One region of the Hydrogenovibrio sp. genome, then DNA from elsewhere that is predicted to be linked to it. Evidence: predicted binding sites of a transcription regulator. Region 1 holds the regulator's gene; each other region holds the start of a gene.
What was found. Region 1 encodes PhoB, which activates phosphate uptake and scavenging genes when phosphate is short. Its sites were predicted from a motif close to GNNTGTCATAAAACTGTCANAT; they were not measured.
Positions count from the first base shown of each region.

Region 2: AC0KH7_RS09255 (histidine phosphatase family protein) is a predicted target of PhoB. The motif match lies at 2,977-2,998, and genes of this name have one in related genera.
Region 3: pgm (phosphoglucomutase (alpha-D-glucose-1,6-bisphosphate-dependent)) is a predicted target of PhoB. The motif match lies at 1,514-1,535, and genes of this name have one in related genera.

Region 1 is NZ_OZ223196.1:565,139-571,429, forward strand. Features, by position in the region: gene pstA (phosphate ABC transporter permease PstA) at 1-1,363, shown strand, start outside; gene pstB (phosphate ABC transporter ATP-binding protein PstB) at 1,431-2,249, shown strand; gene phoU (phosphate signaling complex protein PhoU) at 2,304-3,038, shown strand; gene phoB (phosphate regulon transcriptional regulator PhoB) at 3,051-3,743, shown strand; gene phoR (phosphate regulon sensor histidine kinase PhoR) at 3,759-5,042, shown strand; gene AC0KH7_RS02695 (inorganic phosphate transporter) at 5,183-6,291, opposite strand, start outside.
Region 2 is NZ_OZ223196.1:1,936,591-1,942,881, forward strand. Features, by position in the region: gene AC0KH7_RS09240 (ATP-binding cassette domain-containing protein) at 1-885, shown strand, start outside; gene AC0KH7_RS09245 (hypothetical protein) at 908-1,384, opposite strand; gene nrdB (class Ia ribonucleoside-diphosphate reductase subunit beta) at 1,766-2,899, shown strand; gene AC0KH7_RS09255 (histidine phosphatase family protein) at 3,042-3,758, shown strand; gene AC0KH7_RS09260 (metallophosphoesterase) at 3,771-4,988, shown strand; gene AC0KH7_RS09265 (amphi-Trp domain-containing protein) at 5,009-5,296, shown strand; gene AC0KH7_RS09270 (phosphotransferase family protein) at 5,323-6,291, shown strand, end outside.
Region 3 is NZ_OZ223196.1:2,268,802-2,275,092, reverse strand. Features, by position in the region: gene pgm (phosphoglucomutase (alpha-D-glucose-1,6-bisphosphate-dependent)) at 1-1,432, opposite strand, end outside; gene AC0KH7_RS10730 (hypothetical protein) at 1,838-2,113, shown strand; gene AC0KH7_RS10725 (hypothetical protein) at 2,209-3,225, shown strand; gene AC0KH7_RS10720 (TonB-dependent receptor) at 3,402-5,519, shown strand; gene AC0KH7_RS10715 (TonB-dependent receptor) at 5,564-6,291, shown strand, end outside.

The DNA.
Region 1 (6,291 bases):
TGATGTGTACGGTATTGATTTCCGTTGGATTAACTCGGCCAATATCGTTGGGCGTCAAGACATTTTGGATGATGGCGTCACCGTGGTGGAACGCTATGAGTGGGGGAATGTCTACGGTCATTTGGAGCACATTAAGCAAGATGGCAAAATCATTGCCCGGGGCGACAATGTTTTACCGATGATGCAACAGTTGGTCGACAGTGGTTTGGATTTGCACGATCAGATTCGCTACATCGAAAAAGTTGTGATCGGTGGGATCAACTATCAGCTCGAACAATTACGCTTGGACCAGAAACGTCTGGAAGCGAGCGACGATTATACGGCGCAAAAGCAAGCGGAATTCGACGCTGAACGTACCAAGTTAAAGCAAGCTTTTAACGATCAGCAAGATACGTTGAAGGTGCTGTATCGCCAGTCCAATAATTTGGGTGAGGTCACGTTGCAGATTGCGGGTAATAAGTTTATCCACGTTCCGGTTAAATCGATTGTGCGTTTCTGGCAGCCGAACAATATGACGTTTGCCGAACAGGTTGGATTCTTCTTTACGTCCATCGGGCATTTCTTGATTGACGATCCGCGTGAAGCGAACACCGAAGGCGGCGTTTTCCCGGCGATTGTCGGGACGGTGACCATGGTTATTTTGATGGCCATTTTCGTGACCCCGATGGGCGTGATTGCCGCCGTTTATATGAGCGAATACGCCAAAGACGGCATTTTGCTGAGAACGGTGCGAATTTCCATTAATAACCTGGCGGGGGTGCCGTCTATCGTGTTCGGTATCTTTGGCCTCGGGTTCTTCGTTTACATTATCGGCGGCAGTATTGACGAACTTTTCTATAGTTATGCCTTGCCGAGTCCGACCTTCGGGACACCGGCGTTGCTGTGGGCGTCCTTGACCATGGCGCTGTTGACCCTGCCGGTGGTGATTGTTTCCACGCAGGAAGGCTTGTCCCGTATTCCACGTGCCTTGCGTGAGGGCGGCCTGGCGTTGGGCGCAACCAAGTCCGAAACCATTATGAAAATTGTCCTGCCGATGTCGATGCCGGCGATTATGACCGGTTTGATTCTGGCGGTGGCACGTGCCGCGGGCGAAGTGGCACCGCTGATGTTGGTGGGTGTAGTCAAATTGGCACCGGAACTGCCGATTGATTTGAACGCACCGTTTATTCACTTGGACCGTAAGTTCATGCACCTGGGTTTCCATATCTACGACGTCGGCTTCCAAAGCCCGAACGTTGAAGCGTCTCAGCCGCTGGTTTATGCCACGTCTTTATTGTTGGTGTTGATTATCGTCGGTTTGAACCTCGGAGCGATCACGATCCGTAATAAGCTGAGAGAGAAGTACAAAGCCCTGGATAACTAATGGCCTGATGGAAAATGGCCAGGCCTGGTGGATTATTGCAATAGAATTTTAGAATAGGAATGTTGTTATGACTGAACAGAATATGAATATTTCGATTGACCGTGATCATCGTGGTATGCACTTGGACAACGAAAAAATGGCGATTGAAGTGAAGGATTGGAATTTGTTTTACGGTTCCAAGCAAGCCCTGCAAAACATCAATATGAAACTGCCGCAAAACCGGGTAACAGCCTTTATCGGGCCGTCCGGTTGCGGGAAGTCCACTTTATTGCGCTGTTTTAATCGTATGAACGATTTGATCGACATTGTACGTGTGGAAGGCGATATGCTGCTGCACGGCGATGACATGTACAGCAAGCATATGGATGTGGCGGCATTGCGCCGTCGTGTGGGCATGGTGTTCCAAAAACCGAATCCTTTCCCAAAATCCATTTACGAGAACGTCTGTTACGGTTTGCGCTTGCAAGGCATTAGTGATAAGAATGTTTTGGATGAAACGGTGGAATGGGCTCTGAAAGGGGCGGGACTTTGGGAAGAAGTCAAAGACCGTTTGGAAGAGAATGCTTTGGGCATGTCCGGTGGTCAGCAGCAGCGTCTGTGTATTGCGCGTGCCATTGCCATCAAGCCGGAAGTTTTGTTGTTGGACGAGCCGACATCGGCTTTGGACCCGATTTCCACCTTGGCGATTGAAGAGTTGATTTTCGAGCTGAAAAAGGACTTCACCATTTTGATCGTCACGCACAACATGCAGCAGGCGGCACGTGTGTCGGACTATACCGCATTCATGTACATGGGAGATTTGATCGAATATACCGATACCGACTCTCTGTTCACGAATCCGCAAGTAAAACGCACCGAAGATTACATTTCCGGTCGTTATGGTTAAGTGAAATTGCATTAGGTTGAGTATCGTTATAAGAACAATCAGGAGAATCATCACATGGAAAAACAAGAATTCAGCTCACACATTTCGGAAATGCTGAACCGTAATCTGGAAGATTTGTTCAACCACATTCTGGAAATGGGAGGGATGGTTGAGCGTCAGTTCGAAACGGCGTTGGTCGCTTTAGGCAGCGGCGATACCGAAAAAGCGGTGGAAATCATCGCGTTTGACAAAGCGATTAACAAAGCGGAAATGGAAATCGACCGTTTGTGTGCGAAAGTATTGGCGCGCCAGCAACCGACGGCTTCCGATTTGCGTTTGATTATTGCCGCCATTCGCATCGCCATCGACCTGGAACGTATGGGCGACGAGATTGTTAAAATCGCGAAAATGGTCATCGTGTTCGGAAAAGAGCATGAAGTGAAGTGCGCCGAATTGCCGGGCTATGTTGAGTTGATGGATATTTCGACTCGCTCCAACGCCATGTTGAAAACCGCTTTGGATTCGTTTGCTCGTGTTTCCACTGAAGGGTCTGGTAAAATCATTCAGGAAGAAGAATTGATCGATGACATTTTTGCCAAAGCCATGGTGGATTTGAAAACCTCTCTGAAAGAAATGCCGGATCAAGTAGAATGTTTGATGGAAATGATCATTGCGTTGCGCGCATCCGAGCGTGTATCGGATCATGCCCGAAACATTGTGGAAAGTATCATCTACCTGGTTCAGGGGATGGATATGCGTAACCTAGACAGTGATCGTTTGGATGAATTTCTAAACACGCTGGAATCTTAGTGAGAAAGACTTATGACAGAGCAATGCATTTTAGTGGTTGAAGATGAAGCCGCGATTCGAGACATGTTGAATTTCACCTTAACAGCAGCGAATTACAAAGTCATCGAAGCCCCGAATGCAGAGCAAGGCTGGAAAATGTTGTTGGAGCACCAGCCGGATTGCGTATTGTTGGACTGGATGCTGCCGGGGGTTTCCGGTGTTTCGCTGGCTCAGCGTATCCGTCAAAACGACCAGATCGCCAGTACGCCCATTCTTATGCTGACGGCGCGTGGGGAAGAAAACGATCAGGTGCAAGGCTTTGAAGCCGGAGCCGACGATTACGTGGTCAAACCTTTTTCGCCGCGTGCGTTGGTGGCGCGCGTCAAAGCGCTTTTGCGCCGTCAATCGCCTGAAAAGAATGCCTTGGATGTGGTTCGAACCGGCGATTTGAAACTGGATTTGTCCAGTTACCGTTTTACAGTCAATGACCAAGAAGTTAAACTTGGGCCAACAGAGTTCAAGTTAATGCACTTTTTTATGACGCACTCCAACCGGGTTTATACACGGGTCCAACTATTGGATCAGGTCTGGGGGGAGAATGTTGTGGTCGAGGAAAGAACGGTCGATGTTCACATTCGACGTCTCAGAAAACTATTGGAGCCCGTCGGGGCCTCTGATACGATTCAAACCGTGAGAGGTGCTGGCTATCGTTTCTCTGTTGATTAAGAGGAAAACGATTCAGTGTCAAAAGGAATTACGCGGGAACTCACCTGGATCATCACCAGTGTTTGGTTGGCACTGTTCATCGCATGGGTGACCGATTGGTGGATGGCCACGTTTGTCGGTTATGTGCTGTTCTACATGGCTCGTCAGCTTTACAGTATCTATCGTTTCGAACTTTGGATGAAAGGCACGCCCAATGTGTCTTATCCGCCTGGCTCCGGATTATGGGGTGAACTGGGGTACCTAGTCTCACGTAAACAGCGCTCGCTGGAAAAACACGCCGACCTGCAATTTTATAAATCCGAACAATTTCTCGCCGCCTCCATGACGGTGCCGGACGCCATTATTTCGCTCAACGAAGCCAATCAAATTGAATGGTTCAATAATTCCGCCAAAAAACTGTTTAAGCTGAAACACAGCGATACGCACCGCAAAATCGAAAACCTATTACGGCACCCGGACTTCATTCGATACCTCAAAGCGGGTGTCTATGACAAATCGGTGATTTTGTCGTCGTTGAACGGCATTCAGCGGGTGTTCAGTTTAAAGTTGTTTCCGTATTTTCAGGCGCATAAGCTGCTGATTGTTAAAGACATTCACGAACTCTACAATTTGGCGCAAATTCGCCGTGATTTCATTGCCAATGCCTCGCACGAATTGCGCACGCCCTTAACCGTTTTAAACGGTTATATCGAAGTGATGATGGACGGTCAGGAGCCGGATTCGATTTGGGAAAAGCCGCTGGAACAGATGCATAATCAATCGGAGCGCATGCAGTCCATTATCAACGACCTTTTGACGTTATCGGCGATGGAATCGGAGACACTGGTGGATAAAGAGAAAACCGTCCCCATTGCACAAATTCTCAAAAAGATGGAGCAAGATGCCACCCAGATGAGTCAGGGGAAACACACCTTTACGTTCGAGTTGGACGAAAGCTTGGCCTTGAAAGGCTATGAGGAACCGTTGAAAAGTGTGTTGATGAATCTGATTTCCAATGCCATTCGTTATACGCCGGACGGAGGGGAAATCACCGTGCGCTGGTATGAAGATGAAAAAGGGCCGCATTTTCAGGTGGAAGATACCGGCATCGGAATTTCTCAGGAACACATCAGTCGTTTGACGGAGCGTTTTTACCGAGTGGATACGGCGCGTTCACGCGACACAGGTGGAACCGGTTTGGGGTTGGCTATTGTCAAACATATCTTGGAGCGCCATGAGGCCAAGCTGGTGATTAAAAGCCAATATGGCAAAGGCTCAACTTTCCGTTGTGATTTTCCGCGTAAGAAAGCGGTGCATTAACATAAGTAGCGGTGTTGGTTGGAAGGTTAATCAACAAAGAAAATGCCCAGGCCTGGCGGGAATGATGGAATCACCAGGCCTGGTTGAAATGAATGTTCAGTTGACGCTTCGAAAGGGGGATGGCTTACGGCAACATCATTTTAGGGTAACATCATCCCGCGGATGGTGAAGTAAATCATCGCGGCGAGAATGCCGGAAACCGGCACGGTAATCACCCAGGCGGCGACGATTTTCAAGAAAGCGGAGCGCTTGACCAATTCTTTTTGATACACCTTATTCAACGATTTACGTTCTTTTTTGGACAGCTCCACTTCGGCTTTATGTTGTTTGAGTTCCGCCAGCATGGTTTTCTTTTCTTGCAAGCTCGCGTTGCTGAAACGGTCGATGTATTGTTCGATTTCCGCTTGATTAACCCCCTCGTGGTGGTCACGAATCTGTTGCAGGGTCTTGGCGTAGTTACGTTTCAGGTATTCACGCAGGAAGCCGACACCAAAAATCCCGCCCACGGCAATGTGGGTGGAGCTGACCGGCAAGCCCAATTGCGAGGCAAGAATCACTGTGATGGCGGCCGCCATGGCAATCGAGAAGGCCCGCATTTGATCCAGTTCGGTGATTTCCGAACCGACGGTTTTAATCAGCTTCGGTCCGAACAATAGCAAGCCTAAACTGATACCGATGGCGCCGATCAGCATGACCCACAGCGGAATTTCCGCTTTGGTAGAGACTTCGTGGCTTTGTACGGCATCATTGATGGCCGCCAGCGGGCCGACGGCGTTGGCAACGTCATTGGCCCCGTGGGCGAAACTCAACAGAGCGGCGGCAAAGATTAATGGAATGGTAAACAGGGTGTTAACGCTGGCTTTACTGCTTTTTAGGCCAATGGCTTGACGGGCGATCATCGGACGGACGGCCAGGTAGATAACGAATGCAATCGCGACCCCAACCAGCGAGGCGGTTAAAAAGTCCGTGTGCCAAATCTTCTTCAGGCCTTTTAAAATTAAATAGGTGGAAAAGGCCCAAGCCATAACGGAAATGAGGATGGGGACCATCTTTTTGGCCGCGGTGAGCATATCGTCCTGATAGGTAATACTGCGTTTGATCCAGAGCAGGAACATGGCGGCGATCAGGCCGCCGATCACCGGCGAGATAATCCAGCTGGCGGCAATGGCTCCCATTTTATCCCAGTTGGCGATTTCCCAACCGGTGGCGGCAATACCGGCACCCAGTACGCCACCAACAATCGAGTGAG
Region 2 (6,291 bases), 1.4 Mb from region 1:
GGCGACAAAATCGGTTTTATCGGTGCCAACGGTTGCGGAAAATCCACCTTGCTGAAACTTCTGCTCGGCCAATTGACACCGCAATCCGGCCACATCAAACTCGGCACCAATCTCAAGATTGCTTACTTTGACCAGCACCGCGACCAGCTCGATGAAAATAAAGCCGTTGTGGACAGTGTATTAGAGGAATCGGATTACATTGAAATCAACGGTCAGCGTAAACACATCATGGGCTACCTAGGCGACTTCCTGTTCAGCCCGGAACGCGCCCGTCAACCGGTCAAGGCCTTATCCGGCGGGGAACGCAACCGCCTGCTTTTAGCACGCGTATTCGCCAAACCGTCCAACCTGCTGGTATTGGACGAACCCACCAACGACCTGGACATTGAAACCCTGGAACTCCTGGAAGAATTGCTGCTGGACTACCCCGGCACCGTGCTCATTGTCAGCCACGACCGGGCGTTTTTAAACAGCGTGGTCACCAGTTCCATCGTGTTCGACGCACCGGGCGAGGTGAATGAATACGTTGGCGGTTACGACGACTGGTTGCGCCAGCGACCGGCGCACTACGACGTCCCCGCTCAAAAAACGGACACTCAAACAAAAACCAAAGAATCCACCAGGCCTGGTGAAAACAGCACCAATACCCCCACCAAGAAACCGAAAAAGTTGAGTTATAAAGATCAACGGGAATACGATGCCTTGCCGGAAACCATCGAAACGCTGGAAAGAGAATTAGAAGCATTACAAATGCAAATCAGCGAACCCGAGTTTTATCAAGAAGCCGGGCATGAGGCGGTATTGGAACGTTTGAATGCCTGCGAAGCGGAGTTGGAAAGCGCGTTTGAACGCTGGGAAAGACTGGAAGCCCAGCTGGAAAGTTAAACTCGGCCGATTAAAAAGTCAGTCAGTGGCTCAACACCGCACTGGGGCGTGGCGGCACGGCTAACTCTTCCCGCCACTTTTTCCAACGATTCAAGCGATTCAACAATCGCAGCATGGCTTTTGGCTGCACCGGTTGTGCCAATTGAAAACGGAAATAACCTTTGCCAATGAGCGGCAGCGCTTGAGAAAGTTCATCATCGCGCCGCATCAATACCACCGGGGTTTTCAGAATCGTGGGATTATCGTGCGTTGTTTCCTGCCAGGCTGCCTCCACCTGAGCGGCCAACTGAAAATCAATCAGTATCGCCAAGTACACACGATGAGTGGAATAGCGACGCTTTTCAATTTCCGCGACCACGGCATCCACGTCATTGAAGGCCGCGACACTGATGCCATAGCGCTTCAAAAAATTTTCAATATCGGCAAAGCGCTGCGCATCCGGTTCGCACACAGCAATGCGTCGCCCCCTCAACCACTTCAATTCTTTTTTAAATCCCATTTATCTCAGTCCACACAGTCAAAACAGACCCCAATCCAACTCAAAAGAGTCCGTTAAAATTTTGTTTTATTTTTTATATTACCAAAAAAAACGGCCAACCGGTGCGGCTTTCAAATGACAAATAAATGACCGCTCAATTCTTTCTTACCCGCTTTAACGATCATTTTATTGGAATGGCTTGGGCCCTTTAAGACTGATTAAATAATAATAATTCTTAATTGCAATAATAATTTTTTCGCGTACAATGCTCACACTCGATGTTGCAAAAACTTGATGTCACCATCGCAAAAAATACGCTACAATTTCATTCTATTGCGTAATCAAAATTCCACGCTGGAAAACCCTTTTATTTTTGCTTATTTTTGGCAGGAAAACTTCTTTATGAGCTGTAACGATAAACATACTTATTCTACCTTTTGCCGTTCTTCCAACAATGCGTTGAAAGAACCGATGTTCTTTGGCCAAAACGTCAATGTGGCGCGTTACGACCAGCAAAAGCACCCGATTTTTGAAAAACTGATCGAAAAACAATTGAGCTTTTTCTGGCGACCGGAAGAAATCGACCTATCGAGTGATCGAGGAGAATACGCTGACCTGCCAGAACACGAAAAACATGTTTTCATCAGCAACCTGAAATACCAAACCCTGCTGGATTCGGTACAAGGTCGTTCGCCGAACGTCGCACTGCTGCCATTGGTCTCCATTCCGGAACTGGAAACCTGGATTGAAACCTGGTCTTTCTCGGAAACCATTCACAGCCGCTCTTACACACACATTATCCGTAACATCGTATCCGACCCGGCTTTGGTGTTCGACGACATTGTGACCAATGACGAAATCGTCAAGCGTGCTATCAGCGTCACCGAACATTACGACCACCTGATTTATCTGACCAACCGCATGTATGCCGAAGAAATCGATTTGGAGAAAGACGACGCCTTCCGTAAAGAAGTGAAAACCGCCTTATTCCTGACCATCGTATCGGTCAACGTACTGGAAGCCATTCGCTTCTATGTTTCCTTCGCCTGCAGCTTCTCCTTCGCCGAGCGCTCCTTGATGGAAGGCAACGCCAAGGTCATTAAGCTGATTGCCCGTGACGAAGCCCTGCATTTGTCTGGCACCCAACACATCATTAATTTGATGCGCGAAGGTAAAGACGACCCGGAAATGATGCAAATCGCCAAGGAAAATGAAGACAAGGTGTATCAAATTTTCCGCGAAGCCGCTGAACAGGAAAAAGAATGGGCCGAGTATCTGTTCAAAGACGGCTCCATGATCGGTTTGAATGCCGGCATTTTGAAAGACTACGTCGAGTACATCACCAATACCCGTATCCGCGCCGTGAAATTGGATCCGATTTTCGAACAGAAGAGCAACCCTTTACCGTGGATGAACAACTGGCTGGTGTCCGACAACGTTCAGGTCGCCCCGCAGGAGTCGGAAATCAGCTCCTACCTGGTCGGCCAGGTGGACTCCACCGTCGGCAAAGACGATTTCAACGACTTCTCCTTGTAATCCAAGCCGTTCAACGCCACCTATAAAGCCCGCCTAAGCGGGCTTTATTATTTCCTCTCTTTAAGCGACCTTGCCTCAATTGTTATAAAACTGTCATCCGCTTATCACCTGGTTTTCAAATAACGGCTCTAAACTGGCCGGAATGAACCAATCGACGCACATTTTGGCGTTCCTCAGACACGGGGAATACCATCAAAAACCCAATACGCCCAGCGCGTTACAACACGGTGCCCTGACGACTTTAGGCCAACAACAGGCCGCTCGCGCCGCCGAAGACGTACATCGTTACGCCCAGGACCACAACCTCAACATTCATCCGGCAATCGATTCATCGCATTCTTTACGCGCCTGGCAAACCGCTGACATTTTACAGCGCGAGCTCAAAAGCCAAACCGGCTTCCAGGGTCATGTCGTTGAACATGAAACATTGCACGAACGCTCTGTCGGCGCTTTGGCAAACCTGAGTGTCACCGAAATCGAGTACCTGCTGGAACAGGACCCGAGAACAGAAGCGCCACCATTGAACTGGAAATCCGACAGCCATTACCGTTTGCCGGTACACGGCGCGGAATCCTTACTGTCGGCCGGCGAACGTGTCGCGGGGCATATCAACCGAACCTTCGCCTCACTGGCACAAACGGAAACATCGCCGACCTTAAAAATCGTCGTGGGGCACGGGGCTTCCTTTCGACACGCCGCGTTTTTGCTCGGCCTGCTGTCGTTTGAAGACATCGCCCAAAAGTCCATGTACCACGCCCGCCCACTGTATTTTGAATACCGAACCCCTTCGCAAAATTGGCAGCATTGCCACGGCGAATGGAAACAACGCGCCCGCGCCAATCCGTCGATGATTGATTAAGGAGAATTCATTATGTACGCTGCGACCGCAACCGCCTGGCAACCTCAGCCACACCCACAAGTGCCATTCCCGACCGACAACTGGCTGGCGCCGAAAAAAGATACCTATTTTTTCTGTGATCTGCACGCCGATGCCGACGCTTTTTTACGTTCGCTGAAACTGAGTTATCTGGTCACGCTCGACAGCACCGTCGAACAGATTACCCTCACCACGAAGGGGCGCAGCGGACAAATCATCATCGGCGGCGACTGCTTCGACAAAGGGCCGAGCAACTTGGCCTTGTTCCGCCTGATTGCCCAGCTCAAACACGCCGAATGCGACCTGGTGTTGCTGGCCGGTAACCACGACATCCGTATTTACGCCGGGCTGCTGGCGACCGACTTTATGGACGACCTGCGTCAAGCCCACTTTTTCGTCCGCATGGGGCGCAAAACCGCCAGCTTGTTTGCCGAAATCCACCGTCATTATTGTCAGGGAGAAAAACTACCAGGCCTGGCCGATTCGGTGATTCGCCAGCGTTTGTTTCCATCCGAGGACTGGTTCGATTTCTTTCCGGCCTACGCGCAACACACCATGCCGAAAAGCAAAATCGATAAAGAACTGAAACAGATTCGTAAAAAACAGGATGATTTCATCCTCGCCTGCGGCGAACAGGGTTTAAGCCTGCCGGAGATTTACCAGGCGGTGACCAAAGCGAAGGAACTGTTCCTAGAGCCGGACGGCGAGTTCGCGTGGTTTTTCCAATCGCTGGACTTGATTCACCTCGCGGGCAGCTATTGTTTCAGCCACGCCGGTCTGGACGATCAGTTCGCCGAAAAACTGGTAGCGCACAGTGCCGACGAACTCAACCAGACCTTTCGCGAACAAATGAATCAGGGTCGAATTTTCGAAATGTACTACAGCGAATTCGGTAATGTGTTCCGCACCAAATACCGCGCCAACGACTGGCCTTTAACCGAACGCGGCAGCGACATTTTACGCCGCAACCACATCTTCGCCATCGTCAACGGCCACCGTAGTCACCGCGAAGGCCAACAGTTATTTCTTCGCCAAGGTCTATTGAATTTTGAGTGCGACACCCAACTCAATGCCAATTGCCGCCGTAAATCTAACCTACAAACCCCCGGCGAAGCTGTTACAATTTTCTATGCCGACGGCATGGTCTCTGCGCTCAGCAGCGATTTTCCCATGACCAAACAATTCCACCCCAAACAGCTGAAACAGCAATAGGTAGCAATAGAAGGTAGGGTATGGCTAAGAAAAGTAAATACTTCGAACACGAATCTCTGCAAGATAAAGAAGCCATCATCAGCTATTTAAAAGCGATCACGCAGGGGTTTAAAAAAGGCGCCATCGAGTTCAGCGATGAAGAGGAAGAGTTCATGCTGACCCCGCAAAAATTGGCGAACCTCAAAATCAAAGCCGATAAATCGAAAAAAGGCCAGACCCTGAATATCAAAATCAGCTGGTCCTCCGATCAAAGCGACGACTTCGAAGACTTGCCGTTGTTTATCGACCCGAAAAAACCCAAAAAATAACCCGAACTCAGTAGCCGAACAGCCAGATGCAACCACTTACGGAACTTTACGACCCTTTGCGCTTTTTGATTATCGAAGTGCAAAAACAACTCGATTCCGTCACCCTGTTTTTGGAAACAGGCGACCTGCGCCAAGCAGAAAACGGTCAAAAACGCGTGGATTACATCGACAACTACCACGTCAACCTGCTCAACCGTGCCGCGGCCTATCTGAGCGAGCAAACCGACAAAGACATCCGCATCACCGTTCAAAGCTACGAACACATCAACCACGGTTTGAAATCGCTTTCCCGTCAGTTGCAGGCGATTATTTTCCAGGCCAAACAATCCAGCACCGCGTTGAAGCTGCTGCGCAAAAAAAATGTTTTCCGCGCCCTCAACGATTTGCAAGTCGGGCTGGAATTGATTGAACCGGCCATCGAATCCGACGCCTCCATGCTCGCCATCGACATTTGCCGCTTGAAAGTCCACATCGACAAACGCTGCGACCAGCAACTCGAAAAATACAAAATCCGGCTCAAAAAAGGCCAACAGACCGAAGCGCTCTTGCACGCCAGTTTCATCATTCGCGACATCAGCGACATGGGCGAAGCGCTGCTGCGCATCGGTGAAGGCATCATCTCCGCCAATATGGGCCAGATGATTCAAATCGACCGTTACCATTCACTGGAAGCGACCTTGACTGCCCTGCAACTCAACCCACAGCAAGACGACCTCACCATTCGCGCCATGGGCGAAACCAAATCCGGATGCACCATTTCCGGCGTCATGACGGCCGAAGAGTCGGAAGGCCAAATGCTCGCCGTTTTCAAGGAAGGTGACAAAGCCAAACTCAAGGAAGAAAAAACCGGCATCGAAAACTGGCACGAAAAGTTTCCCGGCATCGCCCCGCAAGTCTATTCCTACCATAAAAGCGGCAACAAAGCGGCCCTGCTGTTCGAGTATCTGACCGGCGAAACGTTTGATAAACTTCTGTTGCAGAAAAACCGTAAAACC
Region 3 (6,291 bases), 1.7 Mb from region 1:
CGCCCGCCAAAGTGTCGGCTTTGACCATATCCGGTGAGAGATTTTTCAAAATCGCTTTCTGTTCACGGTTGGCCGGTGCGTCGATGCGGCTGTACACCGGGTGGCCGAATTGTTCGGTCAGTTCCTGATACAGTTGCCCTGGATCTTTGCCGGTGACGGCGGTGATTTCCGCCGCCAATAAATTCATAATAATGCCGTCCTTGTCGGTGCTCCAGACGGTACCGTCCATTTTCAAGAAAGACGCCCCGGCGGATTCTTCGCCACCAAAAGCATAGTCGCCGGACACCAATCCGTCCACAAACCATTTGAAACCGACCGGCACTTCCGCCAGGGTTTTGCCCAAAGAGGCGACGACGCGGTCAATCATCGAGCTGGACACCAGTGTTTTACCGATTTTAACGTCCGCCGACCAATTCGGGCGGTGGGTCAACAGGTATTGGATGGCGACGGCGAGATAGTGGTTCGGGTTCATCAAACCGACCGAAGGGGTGACGATGCCGTGGCGGTCGGTGTCGGTGTCGTTGCCGAAGGCGATGTCGTAGTCGTCTTTCAGGGCAATCAAGCTGGCCATGGCGTAAGGCGAGGAGCAGTCCATACGGATTTTGCCGTCCTTATCCACGGTCATGAAAGAGAAGGTCGGGTCGACGTGTTTGTTGACGATTTCCAGATTCAGGCCGTAATGGTCGGCGATCGGTTGCCAGTAATCCACCGCCGCGCCGCCGAGCGGGTCAATGCCGAGCTTGAGTCCGGCGTCTTTGATGGCTTTCATATCGACGATTTTGTCGAGGTCTTTGACATACGGCATGATGAGGTCTTCGGCTTTGACGAATTCCGAAGCCATTGCTTCGGCCAGCGGCATACGGTTGATGGCTTGCATGTCGGACATGAGGATTTCATTGGCGCGGTCTTGAATCACGGAGGTGGCGTCGGTGTCGGCCGGGCCGCCGTTTGGCGGGTTGTATTTAAAGCCGCCGTCTTCCGGCGGGTTATGCGATGGCGTGATAATGACGCCGTCGGCCATGTTGTCGGTGCGGTTTTCGTTGTAGGTGAGAATGGCGTGCGAGATGACCGGTGTGGGCGTGTAACGGCCTTTGCCTTGGATAATCACGTTCAGACTGTTGCCGGCAAAGACTTCGATGGCGGTGGCGTGGGCGGCTTCCGACAGGGCGTGGCTGTCCATGCCGATGTAGATTGGGCCGGTGATGCCTTGGGCATCGCGGTATTCGACAATCGCTTGTGAAATGGCGGCGATGTGGTTTTCATTGAAGGCGGTTTTGCTGGCGCTGCCACGGTGGCCGGAGGTGCCGAAGGCCACCGCCTGATCCGGATTGCTGGCATCGGGAATCAGGTTGTAGTAGTCGGTCATCAGTTTGGGAATGTTTTCCAGAATGGATTGTGGGGCAGGTTTTCCGGCGTAGGGAGACAGAGACATAGCGCATCCTTCATAAGTGATTTTGTGCAACGATTGGTTTCATTATAGCCATGCGGTTTGAAAAAATCATGCCGAATCCGCGCCTTTCATAAAGCTGTCAAACAAACCGAAAAACCATTGCCTTTTAAAGGGTATAAAGGCCTGGTTTAACGGTTTTGATGACTTTTTGAAATTAATTTTATTAATCACTGGATTTCATGTCAGGAGGGGCTAAAATAGAGAGTGTTATTATGTAACAAAATGTAATGATAAAAATGTAAAGATGTAACCGACGCGGGTTATCTCGGAACATCTAAGTGAATATTCCAGCAACCTGTAGCGACCCCGTATTTTTTGACGATGAATCAACGAACTCTCACAAACACATGGCCGAAGCCATGGCTTCGGCCTTTTCACCCTGACACGATGTCCTGGCGACATTTGTGGCTGGCGTTCGTGTTGCTGTTCGCGCAGACGGCGGCTCTTCTGCACGCCGAGATTCATCCGTTCCATGAACACACGGAAGTGTGTAATGCCTTTGACGGCGTGGAGCACCAAGCCAGTGCCTTCACGCCGAGTTTCGAGCTGCCGCAGACGCCTGTTTACCGGAATGTGTGGCGCCCGGATTCCATCTTGTCGTTTGCCGCGACCTTTGCGGCGGTCTATTTCAGCCGTGCTCCGCCGGTTCCTTTTCAGATTTAAATCTTAAACTCTCTTGTTTGAAATGTTTGCACGCTTTGCTTATGCAAAGGCGTGTTTGTATCTGAATGAAACTCTGAAAAGGAATAATAATAGTTATGTCTATTGTACAAAAAACACAGTTGGGGTTAGTGTCCGCATTGACGCTTGCCCTGCTAACGGGTTGTGGCGGTTCGTCTTCCAGCGGTTCTGGTGGCGGCGATAATCCTGAAACGAATGATGTTTTGCCGGATGGTTTAACGCTGTCATTTGTGGATGCCAGCTCACCAAAATACATTGCTTATAACACGACGACGGAAACCTCTGTCGATTTAAATGATTTAGCCGCATCAAGCGGGGATTCGGCGGTTCAAAAGTTGGCCATTAGCGATACCAGTACCATCGGTTTTTTCTATAACTGGGCGGATTTCCGCATGGTGGACGGCGTAGCGGCCACCGATATGAAGTATCTGTTAATGAAGCCTTCTTACACTTATCAATCCGGTGCGACGATTGACAGCGATCAATTTGTGCAACTGGTGCATTTTCATGGTGAAGACTTAGCGGCACACAGTGCGGATGAGTTTGCTAACCCTGAAGTGGGCAGTGCTAGAGAAGCGGCATTGATTCGCTTGAATGATAGCGTGGCCGACCAGCAAACGTTGGAAAACGAAGTGGCACCGGCTTTGCCGGGTGACCAAACATTATGCCGAGCTTATGTGGACCCTTACCTGAAGTTTGAACATGAAAATGAACATGAGCATGAAGCCGCGGAAGTTGAGCACGATCACGGTGATTTGATTCATTTTGCGCTGACGGAATCCGGTCGGATGTATTTCTATAAGGAAAATGCCAGCGAAGAGTTGGAAAGTGCGCAACCGTTTGTTGAGTTAGACGGTGTTTCGAGTATTTCGGATTGCAGCCGTACGACGATTGCGCATGCCAGCGATGACGGGGTGTTGGTCTTTATTCCGGATGTGCAAAAGTTATATCTGGTGGACAACCACGGCGCCGATTATCACCAGCATTCGGTATGGGATCTGGCCGATATTTTGCCAGCCGGCTTCCATGCTGACTTGATGGCGGCAATCGGCGAAGGTTCCGAGCACGACCATGACCATGAGCACGAAGAGTAATTTCGGTTGAAGACATTTCGTCAAATAGCAAAAACGGCCAGGCCTGGTCGTTTTTGTCATTTCGCTATGGTTAAAGCGTTTTATCAAAACCTTTATGGAAAACCGACTGACCAAGGCCGACGTTGGCAACTGGAAAGTCGGTTTTCCGCAGGGGTTTTATGAACTGGGAAGTTTAAATGAGAGTAATGGGTTCTAAAATATTTTCCGTTTCGATGTTGTTCGCCGTTTTGGCAAGTGGTCAGGCCGCGGCACAAGATGGCGGGCAAAAAGTTCAGTTGGATGCGATTCAAGTCGAAGAATCCTTGATGGACGATTCCGATGCACAGCGCCAGACAATCAAAACCGACCCGGAAAGTCGTCGTGCCACCGGCAATACCTTAGGCGATTATCTGGATGACCAGCCTAATGTGGAGTCGGCCAGTTACGGACCGGGCGTGGGAAGGCCGGTGATTCGAGGCATGGACGGTTATCGAGTGAAAATTCTGCAAAACGATACCGAAGTATCCGATTTGTCGGCGATGAGTTCGGATCATGCCGTCGGCGTCATGCCGAAGGCCTCGGAACGCATTGAATTGTTGAAAGGCCCTGCGTCGGTTTTGTATGGTGCAAATGCTGGCGGCATTGTGCGTTTGGTGGATGACGAAGAAAGTTTTTCGCCGAAGAAAGGGCTGCATGGAAAACTGCAGGGCTCGGCCGCAGATAATAATGATGCACGTAATCTCGGCGCGGTTCTGTCAGCGGCCGGAGAAGCTTTTTCGGTGCATTTGTCGGGGTTTAAAAGCCAGACGGAAGATTATACCGACGGTGACGGAAATAAAATCTGGAATTCGGATGTTCTGACGGAACAGGGCAAGGTGGTGGCCGGTTATCAATATCGCCCGACCGGCCGTGTGGCGGTTTCGTATCAGTATTTGCACAAGGATTACGGCATTCCGAATCGTACGACTGAAGCCACTCGCATTGATATGACCAGTAAAACGTATGGCCTGAAAATCGAAGAGTTGGACTTGAGCAAGCATATCGACCGTTTGCAGTTTGATCTGAACTACACCGACTATCTGCATGATGAAACCGAGGGCGACGAGCGGGACGGGCTGTTCGGGCAAAAAACCACGGAGGCGAATCTGACGATGGATTACGGTGTCGGAAAATGGTTGGGAACGGTGATTGTGGGCTATCGTCAAAACGATTTACAGGTATGCCACGAGCACGGCGGTTGTGAAAAATTCACCAAGGCGGATCGTACCGGTGGACCGCTCGGCACATCGGTTTTGAATTATTACAACGCGACCGGCTTGCCTTACAGTCATGGTAACCCCATGCCGGATACCGATACACAAACCGGACACGTCGGCATTTTGGCGGAAAGACCGGTGGGGGATAGCGACGCGGTGTTAAGTTTAGGGGCGCACCTTGAAGTGAGAAATCTGGAAGCCAACCCGGATAATATTCAACAAACCTGGGTGTATCCGCCATCGCTGGACCCGGATTATTACAACACGGATACCGACTGGGCGGCGAGTTTGTCTGCCGGCTGGGAGCAGCCGTTATCGAAAGGTTTGAAAACCTCGCTGAACTTAAGCTATCTGGAACGCTTGCCAAGTGCGGATGAATTGTATTGGAACGGTTTCCATCACGCGACTGACAGTTATATTTTTGGGAATCGTGATTTAAACAAAGAAAAATCCTTAAACTTGGATTGGGATACCGATTGGCAAAATGACACGGGAAGGCTGCAAGTCAGTGCGTTTTTCTATCGCTTTTGGGATTACATTTATCAGCAGACGTTATACGACGACCAAGGACAAGTCGTGACCGATCCGTTTCACTTGAGCCCCGTGTGGGAGACCCAACAGACGGATGCGATATTTTATGGCGGTTCCGTGGCGTACGATTGGAATGTGGTTCGCTTGAATTCAGTGCCATTGGTTTTACAAAACCAGTTTGATGCGCTGCGAGCAGAAAAAGTCAGCGGCGGCAATTTACCGAGAACCGCACCGATGAGTTGGTTGATTGGTTTGAATTACGCACCAGACCAATGGACCGCCAGCTTGAGTTTGAAGCATGTCTTTGAAGCCACGGAAGTAGCGGAGCATGAAGCCGAAACGCCCGGTTATAACTGGCTGAAATTGTATTTGGACTGGAAACCGAAAACGCAGTATGGAAACTGGGTTTTATGGATGAAGGGTGATAATTTGTTAGATGAATACGCGCAAAACCATATTTCTTTCTTGAAGGATTATGCGCCTTTGATTGGCCGTCAATTTTCGGTCGGAGTTCAGTTGGACTTTTAAATCAGGGCGGAAAGAAAAGCGTTCTAAAATCCTAAGGAGAAGTAATGTTAAAAAAGAAACTCGTGTCTGCGATTCTGTTGGCCAGTGGCGCGTCGGTGAACGTGTCCTGGGCGGAAGACAGCAAGCAGACCCAAACAACCCAATTAGAGAAAATTTCCGTGGAATCGCAATTGAATCCGCCGTTAGAACCGGTGGACATCAGTACCTCCACGACTTTACAACCGTCTAAAGCGGAAATGGAGCGAAACGGCACCGCTTCCCTCGGTGAGGCACTGGACGGCTTGCCGGGCGTGAATACCTTGGAAACCGGCCCGCAGTCCGGTAAGCCGGTGGTGCGTGGCGATACCTCGTTGCGTTTGCCGGTGTTGTCCAACGGCATGGCCATGGAATATCAGGCGGAAGGCACGCGCCATAACCCGAATGTGGACCCGGCTTTGACGGAGCGTTTGGAAGTGATTCGCGGCCCGCAAGGCCTGAAGTATTCCAGTCAAGCGGTGAAGTCGGCGGTGAATGTCGTCGGCCCGCAAATCGATTATGCCGGACCGGGTGAAACCAAAGCGTCCGGTGAATTGATGGGCGAAGTGAATTCCAATAATAACGAAACCATGATTGGCGCCAAGGCCAAACTGTCTTCCAATGGCTTCGGTCTGGTCGGGGGCGTGACCAAACGTCGCGGCAACGACTTTGTGACGCCGGACGGCCCGGAAGCGGGCGATGTGGCACCGGGCGATCCGCCAGGCACCAAGCCGTTGGTCACCGGCACCACGCCTTA